Regions from separate parts of the Streptomyces sp. NBC_01257 genome, predicted to be linked through region 3. Evidence: riboswitches for the same ligand, from Rfam matches in the RefSeq annotation. Region 3 holds a riboswitch; each other region holds the start of a gene.
The links. A riboswitch is a leader RNA that binds a small molecule or an ion and turns the genes downstream of it on or off. The one in region 3 is predicted to bind S-adenosylmethionine.

Region 1: it holds a riboswitch for S-adenosylmethionine, as region 3 does, so the genes downstream of both, OG408_RS11105 (aminotransferase class V-fold PLP-dependent enzyme) here and OG408_RS37640 (putative leader peptide) in region 3, are expected to answer to the same signal.
Region 2: it holds a riboswitch for S-adenosylmethionine, as region 3 does, so the genes downstream of both, thrC (threonine synthase) here and OG408_RS37640 (putative leader peptide) in region 3, are expected to answer to the same signal.
Region 4: it holds a riboswitch for S-adenosylmethionine, as region 3 does, so the genes downstream of both, OG408_RS34125 (hypothetical protein) here and OG408_RS37640 (putative leader peptide) in region 3, are expected to answer to the same signal.

What each region holds. Positions count from the first base shown of each region.
Region 1 is NZ_CP108472.1:2,632,661-2,636,462, reverse strand. Features, by position in the region: gene trpD (anthranilate phosphoribosyltransferase) at 1-913, shown strand, start outside; SAM riboswitch class IV at 997-1,114, shown strand; gene OG408_RS11105 (aminotransferase class V-fold PLP-dependent enzyme) at 1,289-2,665, shown strand; gene OG408_RS11100 (Lrp/AsnC family transcriptional regulator) at 2,727-3,008, opposite strand; gene OG408_RS11095 (rhomboid family intramembrane serine protease) at 3,181-3,802, opposite strand, start outside.
Region 2 is NZ_CP108472.1:5,033,586-5,037,387, reverse strand. Features, by position in the region: gene OG408_RS21785 (cold-shock protein) at 1-86, opposite strand, end outside; gene OG408_RS21780 (MoaD/ThiS family protein) at 504-782, opposite strand; gene thrC (threonine synthase) at 822-2,117, opposite strand; SAM riboswitch class I at 2,135-2,261, opposite strand; gene OG408_RS21770 (glucosyl-3-phosphoglycerate synthase) at 2,415-3,377, shown strand; gene OG408_RS21765 (alpha,alpha-trehalose-phosphate synthase (UDP-forming)) at 3,432-3,802, shown strand, end outside.
Region 3 is NZ_CP108472.1:8,644,529-8,648,330, forward strand. Features, by position in the region: gene OG408_RS37630 (ATP-binding cassette domain-containing protein) at 1-547, shown strand, start outside; gene OG408_RS37635 (sugar ABC transporter permease) at 544-1,824, shown strand; SAM riboswitch class IV at 1,984-2,096, shown strand; gene OG408_RS37640 (putative leader peptide) at 2,136-2,252, shown strand; gene OG408_RS37645 (LLM class flavin-dependent oxidoreductase) at 2,326-3,555, shown strand; gene OG408_RS37650 (NtaA/DmoA family FMN-dependent monooxygenase) at 3,574-3,802, shown strand, end outside.
Region 4 is NZ_CP108472.1:7,810,866-7,814,667, reverse strand. Features, by position in the region: gene OG408_RS34130 (cytochrome P450) at 1-448, opposite strand, end outside; gene OG408_RS34125 (hypothetical protein) at 674-1,108, opposite strand; SAM riboswitch class IV at 1,156-1,265, opposite strand; gene OG408_RS34120 (phosphocholine-specific phospholipase C) at 1,378-3,444, opposite strand; gene OG408_RS34115 (hypothetical protein) at 3,774-3,802, shown strand, end outside.

The DNA of each region.
Region 1 (3,802 bases), 6.0 Mb from region 3:
GATCGCCGGATTCGCGGTGGCGCTGCGGGCCAAGGGCGAGACCGTCACGGAGGTCGCCGGCCTGGTCCGCGCGATGTACGAGCACGCCACCACCATCCATGTGCCCGGCCGTACCGTCGACATCGTGGGCACCGGCGGCGACATGGCCAAGACGGTCAACATCTCCACCATGTCGGCGATCGTCGTGGCGGGCACCGGGGCCAAGGTCGTCAAGCACGGCAACCGCGCCTCGTCGTCGGCCAGCGGCTCCTCCGACGTCCTGGGCAAGCTCGGCGTCAACCTGGAACTGCCCCCGCAGCGGGTCGTGGAGGTGGCCGAGGAAGCGGGCATCACCTTCTGCTTCGCGGTCAAGTTCCACCCCGCACTGCGGTACGCGGCGAAGGCCCGGGCGGAGCTCGGCGCGCCGACCACGTTCAACATCCTCGGCCCGCTCACCAACCCGGCCAAGGTGCGGTCGCAGGCGATCGGCGTCGCCGACCTGCGGATGGCGCCCATCGTCGCGGGCGTCCTCGCCGAGCGCGGCAACTCCGCCCTGGTCTTCCGCGGCGACGACGGCCTGGACGAGCTGACCACCACCGCGACCTCCCGGGTCTGGATCGCCCGGGACGGCGTGGTGCGCGAGGAGGCGTTCGACCCGCGCGACGTCGGTCTCGAGCTGGTGCCGGTGGACGCGCTGCGCGGCGCCGACGCCTCGTACAACGCCGATGTGGCCCGCCGGCTGCTCGCCGGTGAGACGGGGCCCGTACGGGACGCCGTCCTGCTCAACTCGGCGGCGGCCCTGGTCGCCCTGGATCCGGGGGAGGGCACGCTGGCCGAGCAGATCGCCGGCGGGATCGTGAAGGCCGCCGAGTCCATCGACTCGGGCGCGGCGGGCCGGGTGCTGGAGCGCTGGGTCGTGGCCAGCAACGTCTGAGGGCACGGAGTGTGAGGCAGGGCGCAGTCCAGATCATGGACTGCGCCTTGCGCGTTTGCGTACGTATGGCAAGATGCTGCGCAGGTCATGAGTGACAGCGACTACGGCCCCGGCCCGCTGTCCGGCAACCCTCCGTCCGTGGCGGGGTGCCCCGGGTGAAGACCAGGCCGTAGGCAGCGAGGTCTGCGGCAAGCGCGGACCCCTCGACATCGTGAGATGTCCACCCGTGGGGTCCTGGTCCTCAGGGAGCCTCTTGTGAGCAAGCGAATGCGATAGGGCTTTTCGGCCCTCCTCCGCACACCCTTCTTTCTTCCCTCCGTGCTGCCGCGTCGTCGCAGGCACGCGGATTTCGCCTGCCTGTTACGGGAGTTCGTCATGTCTGTCTTCACCGCTGCCGCCGACCAGTCCATTTGTTCCCCGCTGCCCGTTCTGGGCAAGGATGTGACGGTCCCGCTGGTCACCGGCGGTGAGGTCACCTACGCCGCACTCGACTACGCCGCCAGCGCCCCGGCCCTGCAGCGGGTGTGGGACGACGTCGCCGCCTACGCCCCGTACTACGGCAGCGTCCACCGCGGCGCCGGCTACCTCTCGCAGCTCTCCACGGACCTCTTCGAGTCCAGCCGCGTCACCGTCGCCGAGTTCCTCGGCTGCCGCCCCGACGACCAGGTGATCTTCACCCGGTCGACCACAGACTCGCTCAACCTGCTGGCCGCGGCCGTGCCGGCCGACTGCCAGGTCTTCGTGTACGAGACCGAGCACCACGCCTCGCTGCTGCCCTGGCGCGACGCCCGGGTGACCTACCTGAACGCCCCGCGCACCCCGGCCCAGGCCGTCGCCACGCTGGAGCGGGCGCTCGCCGACCGTGACCCGTACGGCCCCGCGCTGGTGTGCGTCACCGGCGCCTCCAACGTCACCGGTGAGCTGTGGCCGGTCAAGGAGCTCGCCGCCGCCGCGCACGCCCACGGCGCGCGGATCGTGCTCGACGCCGCCCAGCTCGCCCCGCACCACCCCGTCGACATCGCCGAGCTGGACGTCGACTGGGTCGCCTTCTCCGGCCACAAGCTGTACGCGCCGTTCGGCTCCGGCGTCCTCGCCGGCCGCTCCGACTGGCTGCGCACCGCCGAGCCCTACCTGGCCGGCGGCGGCGCCTCCCGCAAGGTAGCCCGGCGCACCGACGGCGGGGTGGACGTCGAGTGGCACACCACCGCCGCCCGCCACGAGGCCGGCTCGCCCAACGTCATCGGCGTCTACTCCATCGCCTCCGCCTGCAAGGCGCTCACCGAGGCCGGATTCGACAGCCTGGTCGCCCGCGAGCAGCACCTCGTCAGCACGGTCCGCGCCGGACTCGCCGAGGTCCCCGAGGTCAAGGTGCTCTCACTGTTCGGCGACGACGCCCCGCGGGTCGGCGTCATCTCCTTCGTGGTGGAGGGCTGGAACAGCTCGCACTTCGCCGCGGCGCTCTCCGCCGAGTACGGCATCGGGGTGCGCGACGGACTCTTCTGCGCCCACCCGCTGGTGCGCACCCTGCTCGGCAGCGACCCGCAGGACGTCGGCGAGTGCGGCGCGCCGGAGGCGGAGCCGGGCGAGCGGTCCCTCAACGCGATCCGCGTCAGCTTCGGCGCCGGTACCCCGGAGGAGCACATCGAGCGCTTCCTGCGCGCCGTCCGCGAGCTGGTCAGCGAGGGCGCCCAGTGGAAGTACCGCACCGAGGACGGCCGTTGCGTCCCGGACCGCGGCACCGCGCAGGTCTGAGGCGGACAGCACTTCGGCCGGGCACGGACAGCTGTCCGTGCCCGGCCGAAGTGCTGCCCTGCTAGCCGTCCAGGCCGATGGCGAACGCGGCTTCCAGGTCGTGCTGGGAGTACGTACGGAACGCGACGTGTGTGTCGGTCCCCTCGACACCGGGGATCTTGCTGATCCGGCCGGGGATGACGTCGGCGAGATCGTCGTGCTTGGAGACCCGGACCATGGCGATCAGGTCGTAGGTACCGGTGACCGAGAAGACCTCGCTGACGCTGTCCAGCGCGGCGATGGCCTCGGCGATCTCGGGAATCCGGTCCACGCTGGTTTTGATGAGCACGATCGCGGTGATCACGGCTGGCTTTCTCCCTCGGTGGCCGTGGCTGGGGACTTCACTCTAGAGCCTTGCGCCGGGAGCGTGCCGGGCTCGCGGGGTCCGGCACGCGCATCTGCGGCGTTGTCGTCAGTCGCCACTGCTCCGCAGTGCCTCCTGCGCCTTGCAGCTGCACGCACCGGACCCCGCTCCCTTATCCGGCCTGCTCCCGGCGCAAGGCTCCGGCCTCACGCCTGTAGCGCCCCCACGCATAGAGAAACCCGGTGGCGAAGCCGACCACGTGGGCGAGGTAGGCCACGCCCGGCCCGCTGCCCGCGCCCTCGGCCGCCAGCCACTGCAGGACGAACCAGAAGACCAGCACGATCCAGGCGGGGAAGCGCAGCGGCAGGAACAGCAGGAACGGGAACAGGCTGGTGACCCGGGCCCGGGGGAAGAGGTAGAGGAAGGCGCCCAGCACCGCCGAGATCGCCCCCGACGCGCCGACGAGGGTCTGGTCGGACGTGGCGTGCGCGGCCGCGTAGGCGAGCAGGGCGAGATAGCCGCAGCCGAGGTAGAAGAAGGCGAACTCGGTGTGGCCCATCCGTTCCTCGGCCATCGCCCCGAACACGTACAGGAACAGCATGTTGCCGAGCAGATGCAGCCAGCTGCCGTGCACGAACAGGGCGGTGAGCGGGGTGAGCACGGCGTGCCCCGACCCGTCCCACAGCTCGCTCGGGATCACGCCCCAGCGTTCGAAGTACCCGGCCTGCGCGGCGAGCAGGGCGTCCGCGCTGCCGTAGACCGGGTTGAACCCGGACAGCGGGCTGATCACGAAG
Region 2 (3,802 bases), 3.6 Mb from region 3:
TGGACGAAAACATCCGCACCACCGTCGACCGCGATGAAGCCGTACCCCTTCTCCGCGTTGAACCACTTGACGGTGCCCTGAGCCATGCCTAACTCCCCTATTACTGGCCCTTGCACAGGACCGCACTTCGCGGGCCCGGGTCAGAACTCACCCTCCGACAGGAGAGGGTGCGTGCGCCGGAACGCGTCGACCGCGGCCGAATGTATCTGCCCAACTGCCCTCTGCAACAGGTCAATCGGACGAGAATTCTGGGCAGCATCGATCGCCCGAATATGAGGATCTCATGAGATTCCAGGGCAAGTCGGGCCAGGCAAAGGCGACTTATGGCACAAGGAGTTCAGGCACTTTGGCTGCTTCTTGTCGTGGCCAGGCGCATTCTCATATGCGGGCGGCACGGGCAGCGGAGGGGACTTCCCACACTGTACCGCGCTCAACCATGCAGAATTGCCCCCTCCGCTTCTGTCGCAGAGGGGGCAATTCCGGTGACGGGGTGGAGCGGTGGCTCAGCAGCCGCCGGCGACGGCCGGGATGATCGAGATGCCGGCGCCGTCCGGGGTGACCGCGTCCAGGCCGCCCTCGAAGCGCACGTCGTCGTCGTTGACGTACACGTTCACGAAGCGGCGCAGCTTGCCCTGGTCGTCCAGGACGCGGGCGGCGATGCCCGGGTGGTCCTTCTCCAGGGACTCGATGACCTGGGAGAGGGTCGCGCCCTCGGCCGGGACCTCGGCCTGGCCGCCGGTGTAGGTGCGGAGGATGGTGGGGATACGGACCTTGACGCTCATGGTGTGCCCTTCCTGAAGTCTCGGGTGGTCAGAAGCTTCTCAGCTGGTGGCGGCGAGGCCCGCGTCGCGGAAGGCGTCCAGGCTCGGGCGGATCGTGGCGCTCACCTGTGAGGTGGCGGCCACCGCGTCCAGCGTCTTCAGGCCGTCGCCGGTGTTCAGGACGACGGTGGTGAGCGTCGGGTCCAGCAGACCGGCCTCGATGAGCTTCTTCGTCACGCCGACCGTCACGCCGCCCGCCGTCTCGGCGAAGATGCCCTCGGTGCGGGCCAGCAGCTTGATCGCGTCGACGACCTGCTCGTCGTTGACGTCCTCGACGGCACCGCCGGTGCGGCGGGCGATGTCCAGGACGTACGGGCCGTCGGCCGGGTTGCCGATGGCGAGGGACTTGGCGATCGTGTTCGGCTTCTGCGGCCGCACGACGTCGTGACCGGCCTTGAAGGCGGCGGAGACCGGGGAGCAGCCCTCGGCCTGGGCGCCGAAGATCTTGTACGGCTTGTCCTCGACGAGGCCGAGCTTGATCAGCTCCTGAAGGCCCTTGTCGATCTTCGTGAGCTGCGAGCCGGACGCGATCGGGATGACGATCTGGTCGGGCAGCCGCCAGCCGAGCTGCTCGCAGATCTCGTACGCCAGGGTCTTGGAACCCTCGCCGTAGTACGGGCGCAGGTTGACGTTGACGAAGCCCCAGCCCTCGCCGAGCGGGTCGCCGATGAGCTCGGAGCAGAAGCGGTTGACGTCGTCGTAGTTGCCCTCGATGCCGACCAGCTCACCGCCGTACACCGCGGCCATGACGACCTTGCCCTGCTCCAGGTCGTGCGGGATGAACACGCAGGACCGCAGGCCGGCGCGGGCGGCGGCGGCGCCCACGGCGCCGGCCAGGTTGCCGGTGGAGGAGCAGGAGAGGGTGGTGAATCCGAAGGCGCGGGCGGCCTCGACGGCGATCGCGACGACACGGTCCTTGAAGGAGTGCGTCGGGTTGCCGGAGTCGTCCTTGACGTACAGGCCGCCGGTGACGCCCAGCTCACGGGCGAGGTTGTCGGCCTTGACCAGCTTGGTGAAGCCGGGGTTGATGTTGGGCTTGTCCGCGACATCGGCGGGGACCGGCAGCAGCGGCGCGTAGCGCCAGATGTTGTTGGGTCCGGCCTCGATGCGCTTCTTCAGCTCGTCCGGGGAGCCGCTCGGCAGGTCGTACGCCACTTCGAGCGGCCCGAAACAGGACGCGCAGGCGAAAAGGGGGCCGAGGGGGAATCGCTCTCCGCATTCGCGGCAGGAAAGCGCCGCGGCGGGACCGAGGTCCACGGAAGATTCGGTGTGTGCTGCAACAGTCTCAACAGCCATGATGGCGAGGCCCTTTCTCCTCATCTTCCTCGTGACGCATTTCGCCACGAGACGGAATTGGCACCTTCCCTACCGAACCTCGCGGTCGGCAGGAGGGTTGCCGGGACTTCAACGGGCCGTTCCCTCAGTCCCTCTGGATGAGCGCTGTGGCACTGGACCATGGATCCAGGCGTTTATCGGCGGACGGACCCCGGCATGCGACGGCCATCTGCGTTGTTCAAGACTGTAACCGAAGCACCGGACTGTTGAGATAGTCGTCCGTACCGCGAGATGGATCACATACAGGGAGTATCGACCGTGCTGGAAGAGGTCGAACGCTGGCTGACCAGGCGTTCCTGGTCGGCCGCCGACCGTCCGCTGGACCGTCTTCTGGCCGCCAGGGACAGCCTCCGGAACGCCGGGTCGCGCGCCGGGAGCGTCAGCGTCGTGCTGCCCGCGCTGAACGAGGCGGAGACGGTCGGCGACATCGTCGCGACCATCCGGCGCGAGCTCATGGAGAAGACCCGGCTGGTCGACGAGCTGGTGGTGATCGACTCCGGCTCGACGGACGCGACCGCCGAGGTCGCCCGCCGGGCGGGGGCCCGGGTCATCCACCGGGACGCGATCCTGCCGCGGATGCCCGCCGTCCCCGGCAAGGGCGAGGTGCTGTGGCGGTCACTCCTGGTGACCGGTGGCGACATCGTGTGCTTCATCGACGCGGACCTGAAGGACTTCTCGGCGGACTTCGTGTCCGGCATCGTCGGCCCGCTGCTGACCGACCCGTCGGTGCAGTTCGTCAAGGCGATGTACGACCGTCCCTTCGGCGACACCACGGGGCAGGGCGGCCGGGTCACCGAGATGGTGGCGCGCCCGCTGCTCAATCTGCACTGGCCGCAGCTGGCCGGCTTCGTCCAGCCGCTGGGCGGGGAGTACGCGGTGCGCAGGTCCCTGCTGGAGCGGCTGCCGTTCCCGGTCGGTTACGGGGTGGAGCTGGGGCTGCTCGTCGACTCCCTGCACACCGTGGGCCTGGACGCGCTCGCCCAGGTCGACGTCGGTGTCCGCAGGCACCGCCACCAGGACGGCCAGGCGCTCGGCCGGATGGCGGCCGCCATCTACCGCACCGCCCAGCTGCGCCTCTCCCGGGGCCACCTGGTGCGCCCGGCGCTGACCCAGTTCGAGCGCGGCGAGCACGGCTTCGTCCCGCACACGTATCCCGTGGACACCGAGGAGCGGCCGCCGATGCGGGAGATCGAGGAGTACGTTTCGCGCCGCGCGGCATGACGTGGCCGGACTTCGCACGTTTGGGCGGTTGGTGATCGGGCTAGATTCCGCAACATGGTCTCCGAGCACGTCCCTCAGCCCGCTGCCCAGGTCCTCGTCGCGTCCAACCGCGGCCCGGTCTCGTACACCCTGCGCGAGGACGGCTCGCTCGACGCCAAACGGGGCGGTGGCGGGCTCGTCTCCGGCCTGAGCGCCGTGGACGACAAGACGTGGGTGTGCGCGGCCCTCGGGGACGGTGACCGGGAGGCGGTGCGGCGCGGTGTCGCCGAGCCGGGCGTCCGGATGCTCGACATCGACGCGGACGTGCACGCCGACGCGTACAACGGCATCGCCAACTCGGTGCTCTGGTTCGTCCACCACCTGCTCTACCAGACCCCCGTCGAGCCCGTCTTCGACGCGGAGTTCCGCCGCCAGTGGGCGTCCTT
Region 3 (3,802 bases):
CCAGAACCTCGGCATCGCGACCGTCTACCAGGACCTGGCCCTGTGCGACAACCTCGATGTCGTCGGCAACCTCTTCCTCGGCCGCGAACTGCGCCGCTTCGGCGTGCTCGACGAGGTCCGCATGGACCAGCGCTCGCGCGAACTGCTCGACACGCTGTCCATCCGCATCCCCAGCGTCCGCATCCCCGTCGCCTCCCTCTCCGGCGGACAGCGCCAGACGGTGGCGATCGCCCGTTCGCTGATCGGCGACCCGAAGGTCGTCATCCTGGACGAACCGACCGCGGCCCTCGGCGTCGAGCAGACGGCCGAGGTCCTCGACCTGGTCGAACGGCTCCGCGACCGCGGCCTCGGGACCATCCTCGTCAGCCACAACATGGTGGACGTCATGGCGGTCGCGGACCGGATCGCGGTGATGCGCCTGGGCCGGAACAACGGCTTCTTCGACCGGCGCTCCACCACCACCGAGGAGATCATCTCCGCCATCACGGGTGCCTCGGACAGCGCGGTCACCCGCCGCCAGGCCCGTAAGCGGGAGGAGGAGCGATGACCCGGGATCCGTCACGCGACGCCGACGACGCCGGCCAGCAGCCGGCCCGCGATGCCATGCCCGCCGTCGACTCCCGGCTGCTCGTCCGTGAGGAGGGCATCCGGGGGTACGCCAACGAGTTCTGGCGCAAGATGCGCAGCGGGGAACTCGGCTCGCTGCCCGTCGTCATCGCGGTGATCATCATCTGGACGGTGTTCGGCAGCCTCAACAGCACGTTCCTCTCGGCGCAGAACCTCTCCGACCTCAGCCAGCAGATCGTCGGCACCGGCATGATCGCCGTCGGGATCGTCTTCGTGCTGCTCCTCGGTGAGATCGACCTCTCCGTCGGCTCCGTCAGCGGCCTGTGCGCCGCGATCTTCGCCGTGCTGAACGTCCTCAACGGAATGAACGAGTGGCTGGCGCTGCTCATCGCCGTGCTGGGCGGCGCCGCCGTCGGGCTCATCCAGGGCTTCTTCTTCGCCAAGGTCGGGGTCCCCGCCTTCGTCGTCACCCTGGCGGGCAACCTCGCCTGGAACGGGCTGATGCTCCAGGTGCTCGGCGCCAGCGGCACGGTCAACATTCCCGGTGACAGCGTCGTCGCCGAGATCTACTCGACCATCTACCACAGCCCGGCCGCCGCCTACGTGGCCGCGGCCGTCGGGGTCGGGCTCTTCCTGCTGGCGTCCCTCCTGGACGCGGCGCGGCGCAGAGCGGCCGGAGTGCCGTCCCGGCCGGTCGCGGAGATCGTGCTGCGCACGGTCGTCATCGCCGCGATCGCGTTCGTCACCGCGTACATCCTCAACCAGTACCAGGGACTCCCGCTGGCTCTGCTGATCTTCCTGATCGTGCTGGTGCTGCTGGACTTCGTGCTGCGCCGCACCACCTACGGGCGGAAGGTCTTCGCGGTCGGCGGCAACTCCGAGGGTGCGCGGCGGGCCGGTATCAGCGTCCCGTTCGTCCGGATGTCCGTCTTCTCGATCGCGGGAACCATGGCCGGGGTGGGGGGCCTCTTCCTCGCCGGGCAGATCCAGTCGGCGAGCCAGACTTCGGGCGGCGGCAACCTGCTGATGAACGTCATCGCCGCGGCCGTCATCGGCGGTACGAGTCTGTTCGGCGGGCGCGGTTCCGTCTGGTCGGCGCTGCTCGGTGCCCTGGTGATCGGTTCCATCCAGTCCGGGATGAACATCATGGGCGTGAGCAACGCCGTGCAGTTCATGATCACCGGATCGGTCCTGCTGGCGGCCGTGGTCGTCGACTCCCTGTCCCGCAGGAGCCAGAAGGCGGCCGGACGCGCCTGATCCCCGCCGGCCGGCGGGCTGGGGCAGGCAGGCGGAAAACAGTCGTCCGACGGCGGAACAGACGGCGGGGCCCCGTTGTTGAGGCTCACGGCAGTGTGAACACGACCATGATCTGCCGGGCATTGCGCGGCGCCGCCGTCGCGCGTAGCGTTCCCGGCAGGTCATGAGTGTCAGCGCACAGCCCCGGCTCGCTGACCGGCAACCCTCCTGCGCGGCGGGGTGCTCCGGGTGACGACCGGGCGGGGCCCGACCGGGTTCCGCAAGCGCGAGGCCCCCGGGCCCGCCGAGCGGGAAGAGCGGAGGCGACGGTCATGCCACCGGTGACGCGTCCGCTCGTCAAGGTCCTCGCCCCCCGGCGCCGTGTCCACCTGTACTCCCGGCAGCACATAGACCTCCAGCGCGTGGCCGGCGCGCTCTGTTGTTCCTGACCCGTTCCCGCGACGCCGAACCTCCCGACGAGGCCCGGCGATCACCCACGGTCGATCAGGAAGGCACCCTTTCGTGTCCGCATCGTCATCGCCGCACCCTCCCCTGTCCGCATCCCCCCTGCACCTCGCCGTCGCCCTGAACGGTGCCGGCTGGCACCCGGCCGCCTGGCGCGAGCCCGGGGCCCGGCCCGGGGAACTGCTCACCGCCGCGTACTGGACCGACACCGTCAAGGAGGCCGAAAGCGGCCTGCTCGACTTCGTGACCATCGAGGACGCCCTCGGGCTCCAGTCCTCGCGGTACACCGAGCCGGACGGCCGCACCGACCAGGAGCGCGGCCGGCTCGACGCGGTGCTCATCGCCGCCCGGGTGGCCCCGCTGACCCGCCACATCGGGCTCGTCCCCACCGTCGTCGCCACGCACACCGAGCCGTTCCACATCTCCAAGGCGATCGCCACCCTCGACTACGTGAGCGGCGGCCGGGCCGGTCTGCGCGTCCAGGTGACGCCCCGGCAGCACGAGGCGGCCCACTTCGGACGCCGTACGTTCCCGCGCTTCCGCATCGAGGACCGGGACACCCCTGCCGTACGGGACCTGACCGCCGAACTCTTCGAGGAGGCCGGCGACTACGTCGAGGTGGTACGCCGGCTCTGGGACAGCTGGGAGGACGACGCGGAGATCCGGGACGTCGCCACTGGACGGTTCATCGACCGCGACAAGCTGCACTACATCGACTTCGAGGGCCGCCACTTCAGCGTCAAGGGCCCCTCGATCACCCCCCGGCCGCCGCAGGGCCAGCCGGTCGTCAGCGCCCTGGCCCACCAGAGCGTGCCCTTCCAACTGGTGGCGCGCTCGACGGACATCGGATACATCACCCCGCACGACACCGGTCAGGCCCGCACCGTCATCGACGAGATCCGCGCCGGACAGACGGCGGCGGGGCGGGCCGCGGAACCCCTGCACATCTTCGGTGACCTCGTCGTCTTCCTCGACGACGATCCCGCGGCCGCGGCGGCCCGCCGGGAGCGTCTCGACGAACTCGACGGCGCGCCGTACACCAGCGACGCGAAGGTGTTCACCGGCACCCCCGCACAACTGGCGGACCTCCTCCTGGAATGGCAGCAGGCCGGACTCTCCGGCTTCCGGCTGCGCCCCGCCGGGACCGGCCACGACCTCCGGGCCATCACCCGGGGACTGGTGCCCGAACTGCAGCGCCGCGGAGCCTTCCGGAGCGCCTACGAGGCCGACACCCTGCGCGGGCTCCTCGGCCTCGCCCGCCCCGCCAACCGCTACGCCACCGTCTGAGCCGGAGGGACCACCGACATGAGCACCAGCAACGGCGCCGGCACCAGCACCGGCAAGCCGCTCAAGCAGATCCACCTCGCCGCCCACTTCCCGGGCGTCAACAACACCACCGTGTGGAGCGACCCCGCGGCCGGCAGCCACGTCGAGTTCAGCTCGTTCGCGCATCTCGCACGGACCGCCGAACGCGCCAAGTTCGACTTCCTGTTCCTCGCGGAGGGGCTCCGACTGCGCGAACAGGGCGGAAAGA
Region 4 (3,802 bases), 830 kb from region 3:
CCGCCAACTCCTCGCAGTGGCGCCGGATCTCGAACGGATCGGCGCCTTCGAGGGCCGGCCCCACCATGCGCGCGTGCCGCCGGTGCTCCTCCCCCGCACTGAAGTAGATGGACGGCAGGGGCCGCCCCACCATCGGCAGCAGCGGCCAGTCGTCGGGGATGTGCGGCCACTGGTTCCACAGACCGACGTCGCGGGGGAACAGCTCGCCGTCGCTGGTGACTTGGTGGAGCTCGCGGTACCCGATGACCAGCCAGGCGGGGAACCCGCCGGGCAGTTCCACCGGGACGACGGGCCCGTGATCCCGCCGCATGCCGCGGTAGACGGCCTGCGGCTCGGTCTGGAAGCCGGGCCCGCTGAGCGGCACGGCTCCGGAGGCGGCGTGCGCCGGACAGCCGGGAGGAGGAGACGGAGAGGGCGGCGCGGGCTCTGTGGAAGAAGGGCGCGTCATGAGTCCTGACTCCTGTGGCGACAGCTGCACGCGTCATGATCATGCGATCAACGCATGTTCACTATAAGGATTTTGTGTGACGCCGGACCGGTCAACAGCGATCAATTTCGCGCCTTGAACGCAACAACCGGGCGACAACTCCCCACATTTGCAGAGCATCACGAAGTACCGCCCGGCACGATGCGCGCGGGCGGTACGGGACGGGCGAGTCGGACAGCCAAGGCCCTAGGCCAGGGAGGAGCGCTCCCCGGCACGGACGCCCTCGCAGAGGTCCCCGCCCTCCAGGCCGACGTTCACCAGCCCGGCAGCACCCCGGGTTCCCCCACCGGCACCGCCGCTGTCGCCGTCGCCGTGCACGAGCTTCAGCGCATGCCAGCGCGGCAGCCAGTACACGCGCCCGCGGTGAGCCGCGAGAGTCTCCCGCAGTGCGCCGGGGGCATGCGTCCAGACGGCGGGAAGGTCGTTCGCGTAGTCGAAGGCGGGACGGAGTTCGACCCATCCGTCGTCGCGGACATCACCGGCGGTGAGCAGGATCTCGACGGCCTGCCCCGGCTCCTGGCGGCACTTCTTCGCATGGATCCAGTGCACGCGGTGACCCGCGGCGTAGCGGGAGCAGTCGTCGCTCCGCACGGAGTCGTTCTGGGTGAGATGACGCAGCATGGTGGGATTCGCCTTCCGGGACGAGGACCCCGGGTGTCCTGCACCGCGGTCCGCTGTTCCCCGCACCCTGCGCACGGGGCAGGTCGTCACCCGGAGCACCCGCAGCGGAGCGGGGTGCCGTCCAGCAAGCCGGGGCTGCGCGCTGGAACTCATGACCCGACGAAAACTCTAACCCACGCAAACCGCACGACCCGACGGGTGGTCAGGAGCGTTGCGGCACCCCCTCGGGTGTCGCGACGCTCCCGCCCCACCGCCGGACCGTCGGCCACTCACCCGGTGACGAGACCCGGGTCGCTCGTACCGGCTTCGCCGGTCTCGACGTGTCCGGCGAAGCGCCGCAGGAAGGCGGTGTCCGCGTCGGAGGTGACGGCGATGTCGTACCAGCGCTTGCTTTCCCGCAGGTCGAGGACGTGCTTCACGGTCGCGCCCGCCCGCACGGTGAAGGTCTCCGCGCCGCTTCCGTACCCGGCGGCACGGCGAACGGTCAGGTGCACGCTCGCGGACCCGCCATTGAAGAGGGTGAGTTCGAGCCCACCGGTCGCGGCGACATGACGGGCCGTCACCTCAGGTCCGGCCACCTTCCCGGCGGACCTGAAGGCACGCAGGAACCCGTTGGGGCCATGGACGGTGAGATCGGTCACGCCGTTGGAGTAGAGCGTGTTCCAGCTGTCCGAGAGCGACGCGCCGGCCCCGGCGGTGTAGGTCCAGGGCCCGTCGGTGCGGTTCGCGGAGGTCACCAGGAACTGCGCCCCGGCCGCGGCCCCGCCGCTGAAGGTGAGGCGGTACTTGCCGGTGGCCGGGTCGGCGGCCCCGTCCACGAAGGGCGCGTAGCGCAGCGGCCGGGTGGGACGGGCGCCCTTCTCCTGTTTGGGCACGCTGCCGGTGGCGGGCGGTGCGGGCACGTAGTCGGGGTGGCGGCCGCGGTCCGGGGGCTCATAGGCGTCGGTCGACGGCAGCGGGGCGTCCGAGGTGTCCGTACGGCCGAAGTCGAAGGCGGAGGTGAGATCGCCGCAGACGGCGCGGCGCCAGGGTGAGATGTTCGGCTCGTGCACGCCGAAGCGCTCTTCCATGAACCGGATGACGGAGGTGTGGTCGAAGACCTCGGAACAGGCGAAGCCGCCGGTGCTCCACGGCGAGACGACGAGCATGGGCACGCGCTGCCCGAGTCCGTACGGCCCGGCCGCGTACCGGATGTCGCCCGGGAAGTAGTCGGCGGCGGTGTCCACGGTGGACAGCCCCTGGCCGGGCCCCGAGGGCACGAAGGGCGGCACGACGTGGTCGAAGAAGCCGTCGTTCTCGTCGTAGGTGATGAAGAGGGCGGTCCTGCCCCACACCTCGGGATCGGAGGTCAGCGCGTCGAGGACCTGCGAGATGTACCAGGCGCCGTAGTTGGCGGGCCAGTTGGGATGCTCGCTGTAGGCCTCCGGAGCGACGATCCAGGACACCTTGGGCAGCGTCCCGGCCCGGACGTCGGCCTTCAGGTCGTCGAGGAGCCCGCCGGCGCTCTTGATGTCGGTACCGGTGCGCGCCTTGTCGAAGAGCGGATCACCGGGCTCGGCACCGCGGTAACTGTTGAAGTAGAGAAGCGAGTTGTCCCCGTACGTCCCCCGGTAGGCGTCGTCGATCCACCCCCAGGACCCGGCGGCGTCGAGCCCGTCGCCGATGTCCTGGTAGACCCTCCACGACACCCCGGCCTGCTCCAGCCGCTCGGGATAGGTGGTCCAGCCGTACCCGGCCTCGTCATTGCCGAGCACGGGACCGCCACCGGTGCGGTCGTTCCCCGTGTACCCGCTCCAGAGGTAGTAGCGGTTCGGGTCGGTCGACCCGATGAACGAGCAGTGGTACGCGTCGCAGACGGTGAAGGCGTCGGCGAGCGCGTAGTGGAACGGAATGTCCTCACGCGTGAGGTGGGCCATCGTCGTCGCGGTCTTGGCGGGCACCCACTGGTCGTACGCACCCTTGTTGAACGCGCGGTGACCGCCGGCCCAGTCGTGGTTCAGGTCCTGGAGGAACTGCATCCCGAGCTTGTCGGCGGGCGGCCTGAACGGCAGCACCTCCTTGCCGAGCAGGTCCTTCTGATGCCAGACCGGCTTTCCGCTCGGAAGCGTGACCGGCCGGGGGTCGCCGTAGCCGCGGACACCCTTCATGGTGCCGAAGTAGTGATCGAAGGATCGATTCTCCTGCATCAGGACGACGATGTGCTCGACGTCCTGGAGCGTGCCGGTACGGCCCCGGGCGGGGAGGGACGAGGCACGGGCGATGCTGCCGGAGAGCGCGGTGAAGGCGGCTGCGCCTCCGGCGAGTTGCAGGAGGCGACGACGGTTGAGTTCTGCCATGGGTGGGGGCCTCTGTGGGGTGAGGGGACGTGCGGGCGAAAGCGACTGGAGTGTTCCAGAATCGGCAGGCCCGGGGGAAGACCCGCGCGGTGTGCACATGGTGGTATTCGGGGGAACAGCCGGCAACGGAATGGATTGCCGCACTCATGCGAACACTTCCGACCGCACGGACGGGTAAACGCTGCGGCACCCTCTCCGCACCCCGCGTCCTGCCGGAACCGGGAAGGCCCGGGAGCGCGGAACTGCCGACTCCCGTTCTTGCAGGTGACGGGCCACGGGGCACACGCTGAGCCGGCACGCGCACTGCCGACAGGACGCGGGGACCCCGAGTGAGACACGTACCCTTCATCCGCTGGGT